DNA from 3 places in the Mucilaginibacter sp. SG538B genome. Region 1 is predicted to be linked to each of the others. Evidence: riboswitches for the same ligand, from Rfam matches in the RefSeq annotation. Region 1 holds a riboswitch; each other region holds the start of a gene.
What was found. Region 1 has a riboswitch for S-adenosylmethionine ahead of FHW88_RS02915 (TlpA disulfide reductase family protein). Riboswitches for the same ligand answer to the same signal wherever they lie in the genome.
Positions count from the first base shown of each region.

Region 2: linked by a shared signal. The riboswitch ahead of metH (methionine synthase) and the one ahead of FHW88_RS02915 (TlpA disulfide reductase family protein) in region 1 are both predicted to bind S-adenosylmethionine.
Region 3: linked by a shared signal. The riboswitch ahead of FHW88_RS16180 (O-acetylhomoserine aminocarboxypropyltransferase/cysteine synthase family protein) and the one ahead of FHW88_RS02915 (TlpA disulfide reductase family protein) in region 1 are both predicted to bind S-adenosylmethionine.

Region 1 covers NZ_JABMJI010000001.1:748,258-751,538, forward strand. The annotation lists gene FHW88_RS02900 (helix-turn-helix domain-containing protein) at 1-27, shown strand, start outside; gene FHW88_RS02905 (YybH family protein) at 99-479, shown strand; gene FHW88_RS02910 (isocitrate lyase/phosphoenolpyruvate mutase family protein) at 616-1,404, shown strand; SAM riboswitch class I at 1,709-1,822, shown strand; gene FHW88_RS02915 (TlpA disulfide reductase family protein) at 1,944-2,513, shown strand; gene FHW88_RS02920 (SusC/RagA family TonB-linked outer membrane protein) at 2,849-3,281, shown strand, end outside.
Region 2 covers NZ_JABMJI010000002.1:1,367,309-1,370,589, reverse strand. The annotation lists gene murQ (N-acetylmuramic acid 6-phosphate etherase) at 1-104, shown strand, start outside; gene FHW88_RS15465 (hypothetical protein) at 207-773, shown strand; gene FHW88_RS15460 (Bax inhibitor-1/YccA family protein) at 951-1,682, shown strand; SAM riboswitch class I at 1,816-1,925, shown strand; gene metH (methionine synthase) at 2,130-3,281, shown strand, end outside.
Region 3 covers NZ_JABMJI010000003.1:1,415-4,695, reverse strand. The annotation lists gene metX (homoserine O-acetyltransferase family protein) at 1-92, opposite strand, end outside; gene FHW88_RS16180 (O-acetylhomoserine aminocarboxypropyltransferase/cysteine synthase family protein) at 244-1,563, opposite strand; SAM riboswitch class I at 1,807-1,917, opposite strand; gene FHW88_RS16175 (trans-sulfuration enzyme family protein) at 2,156-3,271, opposite strand.

The sequences.
Region 1 (3,281 bases):
ATAAACCAGGCGTTAGCGGGCAGTTAATACTCTTCCGTTTTATACAATTTTGGGCTATTCGAGCCACATAGTTTTGCTGATATAAAAAAAACAACAAAATGAAATCAGCAAAAACACCACAGGAGGTGCACGCGGTACTTGCAGCCGCTTTTAACACCAAAGATGTAAATGTAGTTATGAATGTGTATGATGCCAACGGTATTATTTTTCCCGAGCCGGGAAAAGAAGTATCAGGCAAGGCTCAATTTGAACAGGCCGTTAAAAGCATCTGTGCGGTTCCGGGAGTAATGGAAATCAAAACCGTTTACTGTCTGCAATCGGGCGATGTAGCGGTAGGCCGGTCGGAGTGGAGCGTCACCGACAATGGCAAAACACAGATTGCCGCAAAAGGGATAGAGTTAATGAAACAACAACCCGACGGCAGCTGGAAAATTGTCATCGATCATGCATTCGGAGCTGAGGCTAATCTCGTAGCCTGATTTTCTCTATCTGAAACAAAAAATGACCGGATTTATCCGGCCATTTTTTGTTTCACCTTTCACTAATCTCTTCCGTTTTATACAATTTTTAGAAAAGCGCCCAGCCTAATTTTGAGAATAAAATAAAAACAAGAACATGAAAAATAGATTCAATGAATTTTTAGCCCTGCATCATCAAACCGAACCTTTACAAGTTGGCAATGTATGGAATGCACAAAGCGCCCAGGTTTATGATAAATTAAATTTTAAAGCAATCGGCACATCAAGCGCGGCTGTTGCCAGCTCATTAGGCTTTGCAGATGGCGAAGAGATGAGTTTTGAGGATTACCTTTTTGTTGTTAAACGCATAGCTGCAACAACATCAGCCATGCTAACAGTCGACCTTGAAGGTGGTTATGGTGAAACACCGGAGGCTATCTGCAGTAACATCACAAAACTATATAATATTGGTGTTGTGGGTATCAATATAGAGGATTCGATAGTGGTGAATGGCCAGCGAAGTATTGTTGGTGCCGAAGGCTTTGCCACAAAACTTAAACAGATAACTGCATTGTTAACCGCCACAGGGGTAGAGGTATTTATAAATGTAAGGACCGATTCCTTTCTGCTTGGTTTATCTAACGCACTGGAAGACGCTTTGACCCGTACTAAACTTTACCAGGGTGCAGGTGTGCATGGTTTGTTTTTTCCGTGCATTACCCAAATAGCAGATATTGAAAAAATAACGGCCTTATCGCGCCTCCCGGTTAGCGTAATGTGTATGCCTGGCCTTCCGGATTTTAAAGCGTTGCAAAATGCGGGCATTAAAAGGATTAGCGCAGGCCCATTTTTGAATATGAACATCTACCGGTCACTGGAAAATTTGATCGAAAAAATAACAGCCGAAAATAGCTTTGCAGCCCTTTTTAACGGGACTGCCAGTTAACAGGCGAATAAAAGTGCTAAATAATTAAAAACCTAATTGCCTTGTTTTACCTTATTATAAGGTAGTTTAATAATCTACAAAATAAGTTTAGGTTAAAGTCCCGGCAGCGAACGTTAGGGACTTTTTGTTGTTATGGAATTTATCTTCAAAAAGTTTCAGCTACTCCAATCAGTAAACAAATTCTGTAAATAAGCCTGCAGAATTTTAAAGTGTTAATTCATTTTATTGCAATAATTATATAAAGTCTATGGTTTTAGTAGAATTTATATATATTTGCATCGTCAAATCGGTTCTTTGAATATTTTAATTATCAAGAAAGACTGAGGGAAAGGCCCTGTGATGTCTTAGCAACCTGTAAGCCCACTGTTATAAAGGTGCTAATTCCTGTCTGCCCAAAATAGGGTAGAAAAGATAATGTAATACGCTATGGCCTTGTATAGTGCAAGGTGTTGTATACTTCTTTTCCCTCTTCATTTTTCTTGCTAATTAAAATATTGAAAATATCACCGGGATGATATTACGGTTTAACCTGTATAGCAATGAACATTAAACAATTACTTTTTACCTGTTTGCTTTTCATAACAACATTGCCGGCTGTTGCGCAGATCACCAAGGCAATTGATCCGACAGCTGACGACCGCGGTTATATCATAAAAACCGGTGATCTTGCTCCTGCCGATTTTGAGCTCGTATTGACCAATGGTACAAAAACTTCTTTAACGAAGTTGCATGGTAAGGTGGTTATCCTGCAGTTTACCGCAAGCTGGTGCAGCGTATACAGAGAAGAAATGCCGCATTTGGAAAAAGAGATCTGGCAGGCTTATAAAGATAAAGGCCTTGTGTTAATAGGCGTTGACCGCGATGAACCGCTCAACAAAGTAAAAAGTTTTCACCAGGTCATGAATATAAGCTATCCGTTGGCACTCGATCCTGGTGCTGAGATTTTTGGCCGGTTTGCCAGCAAAAAGAGCGGTGTTACCCGCAATGTGGTTATCGGTCGGGATGGGAAAATTGTTTACCTCACCCGCTTGTACGATAAACAGGAATTTGCGTCCATGTTAAAAGCTGTGGACGCTTTGGTAAACAACAAAACAGCGTCCATCAATTAAAAAGAATCTATCAGTACTTATTTAATACCCGTTTTATGAAAACAGAATCTACTTTTTTACACAAGAAAACTTTCGTTTCGGAAAGCCAGTCAATCTGCAAATCCTTCTGTCTCAATATGCAAAGCATGCATTGTTGCTGTTAATCATTTACAGCATGCATGGTGTTTAAATGCGGGCTTGCTGCAGTTTGTCTTAGCTTAATAATTACCATCCCCTAATCAATTCTTTACAGTTACGATAGGCTTATGAGCCGGGCAAATTATGCCCGCTAAGGCGATAGCCATGTCTTTTGTACCGGTAAAGGCATCAAAAATTAATCTCAATTATTAATTATCATGTTAAAAATTTACAAGCTATTACTGGCAATTATATTGCCTTTTATTCTCGTCCAGACGGTTGCGGGGCAATCCGTTAAAATAAGCGGGGAGGTAACCGCCAAATCCGATGGGTTGCCGTTGCCGGGTGTCAGCGTATCTGTTAAAGGTAAAACCACGGGCGCACAAACCAATGTTGATGGTAAGTTTATCATCAACGCCAATGTTAATGATGTGCTTAGGGTTAGCTACATTGGCTTTACAACCCAGGAGATCCCGATTACGCAAGGAATAACTACCTTAAACGTGGTTTTGGTTGAAGCACCAAATTCTCTGAATGAGGTAGTGATAACGGCCCTCAATATCTCAAAGGATAAAAAATCGCTGGGATATGCGGTACAAGGGCTTAAATCGAAAGATATTTCTGAGGCAAAGGAAACCAACTTTGTAAACG
Region 2 (3,281 bases), on a different contig from region 1:
GCATGGTAATGGACGAAACCGGGCTGAACGAAGAAGAAGCAGCCGGGTTACTGAAACAATACGGCAGCGTACGAAGCGCTGTTGATCATTATAAAAAAAAATAAACTGAATTTGAAGATGTGTTGATTTGGAAATTTGAAGATGCTTGTATTCGATAAATTCTCAAATTCAAAAAATTCGGGTTCAGACAATTTGAAATCAAAAACATGCACGATATTGAACCATATTACCGCTGGAGAGATGATTACGTGGCATCGGAAGATGAGTTTTCGCCTTTTTATGCGACAGAATACAGCGAATTTGAATTTGACAAGCAGGTATACAATTACCTGCTGCACCCACAATGGGACTCATTCGGCTCCAATACCCTTTATTTAAAAGTACTTTTTGCCGATTATGATAAAGGCTATACCATCATTGAGCTGATAGGCGAATGGAATGATGCCATCAATAACGACATTATGCTGCTGAAGCGTGAGCTGCTCGACCTGATGATAGATAATGGCATCAGTCATTTTATCCTGATCGGCGAAAACGTACTCAACTTTCATTCAAGCGATGATTGCTATTACGAAGAGTGGTTCCAGGACGTGGAAGACGGCTGGATAGCAGGCATCAACTTCCGCGAACACGTGATAGACGAATTTAAACACAGCAATATCGACTATTACATCAATTTTGGCGGCGAACTCGATAGCCTTGGCTGGCGCACCCTGAAACCCATACAGGTTTTCAAAAAGGTTGAAGAGCAGTTGATGCGCCGTTTGAATTGAGGGTTACAGAGTCAAGAAGCAGGAAGAACAGAAATCAAGACTGCAAGAATCAAGAGTCAAGAGACAAGACATTTCGGAAAACTTTCCTGTTTCTTGACTCTTGATTCTTGCAGTCTTGCTTCTTCATGCTGTATTCACCTTTTATTTATATATTCGTACTATAATTTTTAACACAAAATGGAATTTAAAGAATCTAAATACAACTTCGATAATGTAATCGAAGTTAGGGATCAATCAGAAGTTGCTTCACGCAGGTTTATGGCCGGCGTTTTCAGCTGGATGTTCGTTGCGCTTGGCGTATCAGCAATAACAGTTTATCTATTTTTAAATATGGGCCTGATCAGTCTGATCGTTGCACCAACAGGCGGCCTTACGGGTTTTGGCTATTTTGCGCTGTTTTCGCCACTGGCGTTTTCATTGGTAATGCAATTTGGCTATAACCGAATCTCTTATCCGGTATTGGTGCTGCTTTTCGTAGCTTATGCAACACTTATTGGCATCAGCTTAAGTTTGATATTTCTGATCTACACATCTGCATCAATATTGGGTGTTTTCATTACCGCATCAGTAACTTTCGGTATTATGGGCATTGCCGGTTATACTACCCAGATGGATTTAACAAAGTTTGGTTCAATCATGTACATCCTGTTCATTGGGATTTTTGTAGCTTCATTAGCTAACTTCTTTATGCACAGCGAACAAATGAGTTACATCATCAGCTACATAGGCATAGCTGTATTTACTGGTTTAACTGCCTACTATATGCAAATGTTAAAACGCATTGGAGCAGGTATTGAATACGGTGATGCAAGCTCGAAAAAACTGGCCCTGATGGGTGCGCTAACATTGTACATCACACTGATCAACCTGTTTTTTATGCTCCTCCGTTTATTCGGCAGAAGAAGATAATCTCATTAAGAAATTCAATCATAAAGCTGCCTCCGCAAAAGGCGGCTTTTTTTGTTTAACAATGTGGCTTAGGCATGATATTTAGCGTATGTTATATACTTGCAAATGATAACTTTATTGCGCAACTTTGCACTGCTTATGGAGAAAGACGGAGGGATTAGACCCTGCGATGTCTTAGCAACCTGTGCTTCACAAGGTGCTACATTCTACCAGGCAGCAATTACGCGCCCGGACAGATAAGCGAAAGTCATAACAACACCCGACTTTTCGAGATAAGCTGTATTTAGATTTGAGATATTAGACGTGAGATTTGAGATAGCTTCGGCTCTTTCAATCGCCTGTTTAATGTCTTTTTATCAGATATATGAGGTGAAAGACATGATGTTTTAGCAAGGTTCTCTCCGCTAAAATCTCACGTCTCAAATCTCATATCTCACATCTCAAAAAATGGACATTAGAAAAGAATTACAGAAACGCATACTGGTGATTGACGGAGCAATGGGTACCATGATTCAAAGGTACCAGCTTACCGAGAAGGATTTTCGTGGCGAGCGTTTTCGCGATCATCATAGCGACCTGCAGGGCAATAACGACCTGCTCAATATCACGCGCCCTGATATTATCAAAGCCATCCATGCCGAATACCTGGATGCCGGTGCGGATATCATTGAAACTAACACTTTCAGCACACAGGTAATTTCCCTTGCCGATTATCACCTGGAAGAACTGGCTTATGAACTAAGCTACGAAGGTGCGCGTATAGCCCGCGAAGTAGCCGACGAATATACCCGGCATAACCCCGAAAAACCGCGCTTTGTTGCCGGTGCCATCGGGCCAACAAACCGCACTGCGTCTTTGTCGCCAGATGTAAACGATCCGGGATACCGCGCCGTTACGTTTGATGACCTGGCCGAAGCTTACTATGACCAGGTACGGGGTTTGGTTGACGGTGGTTCGCACCTGTTGTTGGTTGAAACCATATTTGATACCCTTAATGCCAAAGCTGCGCTGTTTGCCATAAAACGTTATGAGCAGGAATGTAAAGCTGCAGGTAAGGATTTTCCCGCTTTCAGGGATTCGGGCGGTATCATGATCTCAGGTACTATTACCGATGCTTCAGGCCGTACCCTTTCCGGGCAAACTGTCGAAGCTTTCTGGAACTCGATAAGCCATGCCAACCTGCTATCGGTAGGCCTAAACTGCGCTTTGGGTGCCCGGGAAATGCGCCCGCACCTTGCCGAACTTTCTGAAAAAGCAGGCGTATTTATTTCGGCCTATCCAAACGCCGGCTTACCCAACGAGTTTGGCCAGTACGACGAAACTCCGCATGAAACCGCTCACCAGGTTGATGATTTTATCAAAGCCGGCCTGGTTAATATTGTTGGTGGCTGCTGCGGTACCACACCCGAGCATATTAAGTGCATTGCCGATAAGGCTGCCAAATATCCGCCCCGCCCTATCCCTCAAATTGAGCCGGATATGCGCCTGAGCGGCCTGGAAGCGGTCACCATTAAACCCGAAAGCATTTTTGTAAACGTGGGCGAACGCACCAACATTACCGGTTCCCCTAAGTTTTCCAAATTGATCCTTGCCGAAGAT
Region 3 (3,281 bases), on a different contig from region 1:
CCATAAGTGTGAAAACCTATTTCTAAACCTTCAATTGTACGGCCCGATTCAAATTCAAAAGTATCAGTGTATTTAAATATCTCTGCGTTCATTCTGTTATTTGTCACGCTGTGTTAAGTCGAAAGTCTTTAGTTTAAAGTCTCAAGTCGAAGTTTCAATTTTCCGGCTTAAGACTAAATACTTAGAACTTAAGACTTAACTACACGTAACGTTTACTATATCACTTAAAAAAACTATACATTGTTATACTAACTCACCCTCACCTTGCTTAATTTTTGCAAAAGCCTGTTCAAAATCGGCTTTAATATCATCAATATGTTCAATACCAACAGCCACGCGCAATGATGCAGGTGTAACACCGGCAGCTAATTGCTCTTCATCAGATAATTGCTGATGCGTGGTTGCCGATGGCTGGATGATGAGTGTTTTTGCGTCGCCAACATTGGCTAAATGGCTCACCAATTTAAGGTTATTGATCAAGCGGCTGGCCTGTTCTTTGCTCCCTTTAATTTCGAACGATAGTACGCCCCCAAAACCGTTTTTTAAATACTTTTTAGCTAAGTCATGATATGGCGATGATTCCAGTCCCGGGTAATTTACGCTTGCCACCTGTGGGTGCTGCTCCAACCATTTAGCCAGTTGCAGGGCATTATCAACGTGACGTTGTACACGCAGAGAAAGCGTTTCCAACCCCTGGATATTCAACCATGAATTAAATGGTGCCTGAGAGGGGCCGAAATCCCTCAAACCTTCCACACGGGCACGGATAATAAACTGGATATTGCCAAACGGGCCCCCAATGCCAAATACATCGTTAAATATCAACCCGTGGTAACCTTCAGATGGTTCGGTAAATTGCGGGAATTTGCCGTTACCCCAATTGTAATTGCCTGCATCGATAATAACACCGCCAATACTGGTACCATGCCCGCCAATCCATTTGGTTGTTGACTCCACAACCACATTAGCGCCATGTTCAATAGGACGGAAGAGGTAACCACCGGCACCAAAAGTATTATCAACAATTAGCGGAAGGTCATGCCTTTTGGCAACTTCGCTCAGCTTTTCAAAATCGGCAATGGTAAAGCCCGGGTTACCTATTGTTTCCAAAAAGATGGCTTTTGTTTTGCCATCAATGAGCGCTTCGATATTGGCTGCTGTATCATCTTTGGCAAAGCGTACTTCGATACCCAGGCGTTTGAAAGCTACTTTAAACTGGTTATAGGTGCCGCCGTACAGGAAAGGTGAAGTAACAAAGTTATCGCCAACCTGTAAAATATTATTAAGGGCAAGGAATTGGGATGCCTGGCCAGAGGCTGTTGCCAGCGCAACCACACCGCCCTCTAACGCCGCGATGCGTTTTTCAAACACATCGGTAGTAGGGTTCATGATGCGGGTATAGATGTTACCAAACTCTTTCAGCGCAAACAGGTTGGCGCCATGTTCGGCGCTGTTAAATACGTATGAAGTAGTTTGATAAATGGGCACAGCACGTGAACCTGTTGTTGGGTCAACTTCCTGGCCGGCATGTAATTGTAAGGTTTCGAATTTTAAGGCAGACATAGTTGTAATTTTTTAATGTGTTTAATTTAGATTTTGAATGTTTAGATGAATTTGGAAAGCCGGTTCAAAAACAACCGGTTTAACAACACGCTTTTCAGAAAATGAAAATAGGAGCGTGCTAAGCATCAACAGCAGCAACACATACAAATACAGCTAATAGGGGAGCTAATATGTTGTATGTTACCGTTTGCGGTGTAAAAAGTGTTGCGTTGCGTAAATTTAATTAAACTTTTCATGGTTATAAATTTATATTCCCCGGTGTTATTTGCCGGGACAGGAATTGGCACCTTCTTCAACATTGAAGGGTTGCCAGCGGGTCATTGAGCCTGATCTCTCGCCGCTTCTTTATAAATCAAAACCCGAACTATGTGCGGAGGATTGATCGACGTTGGTATCACTACCAAATAATGTTGCGAATATAAGGGATTGTGAGGTAATATACCAAATTTTATTTCTTTTTAAGGTGAAAGGTTTATTTTGAGGTGAAAGGCAAAAGGCGAAAGGTTAAAGGTTTTGTGAATACGGAATTTTTAAATTCACATGACAGCTTATACCTTTCGCCTTTGACCTTTATCCTTTCACCTTAAAAGGCCTAAGCAAGGGCCTGCTTCATATCGGCAATCAAATCGTCAATATGTTCCAGCCCAACTGAAACCCTTAGCAGGTTACGTGGTGTTTTGGTATCCGGGCCTTCAACAGTAGCGCGGTGTTCTATTAGGCTTTCAACACCACCAAGGCTGGTAGCTTTGATAAATAGTTTCAGTTTATTGATGATGTTATGCGTGTCGTTCTCATCGCCCTTAATAGTAAAAGATAACATGCCACCAAAAGCCAGCATCTGATCTTTAGCTATCTCATGCTGCGGGTGCGAGGGCAAACCGGGGTACATTACCTGTTCAACATTGGGATGCTGTTCAAGGTATTCGGCTAATAACTGTGCATTTTGTACGTGGCCTTTTACACGGTATGGTAAAGTTTTAATACTGCGTACCAGGTAATAACAATCCATAGGCGAGGGGATTGCGCCACCCATTTCCTGCACCTGGCGGATTTTTGTCCACCAATCATTCTTTTCGGCCGTGATCAACACGCCGCCCATCAGGTCGCTATGTCCGCCAAAATATTTGGTGACTGAGTGCATAACCATATCCGCGCCCAGCTCAAGTGGTCGCTGGCACATAGGGGTGGCAAATGTATTATCGCACAAAACTTTAATGCCCTTTGCTTTGGCAATAGCAACCACCTTTTTAATATCGGTTATTTTAAGCAGGGGGTTTGAAGGTGTTTCAATCCAGATCAAACCTGTTTCGGGCTTGATGTGCTGTTGTAAAACCCCGGTATCGTTTACATCAATAAAATCGAAGGTAAGGATCCCGGCAAAAAGGGTTTTAAGCTGATTACGTAAGCCATGATACATATCATCCGGCGCAATTATATGGGTGCCCGGCTCCAATGATTGAAATACCGACATCCCGGCCGCATTACCTGATGAAAAGCAAGCTGCTTCAACACCTCCCTCTAACTTTGCCAGCACATGCTCCAGTGCGTGACGATTGGGGTTCGATGAGCGACTGTAAATATAACCTGCCGGAAAACCGCCATCCTCACCGCGCTCAAAAGTGGTTGACATAATAATGGGTTGTATAACGGCCCTTGTTGCTTCATCAACATGGTTGCCGGCATGTATCGCTATAGTTTCAGTTTTCATGGTATTGTAT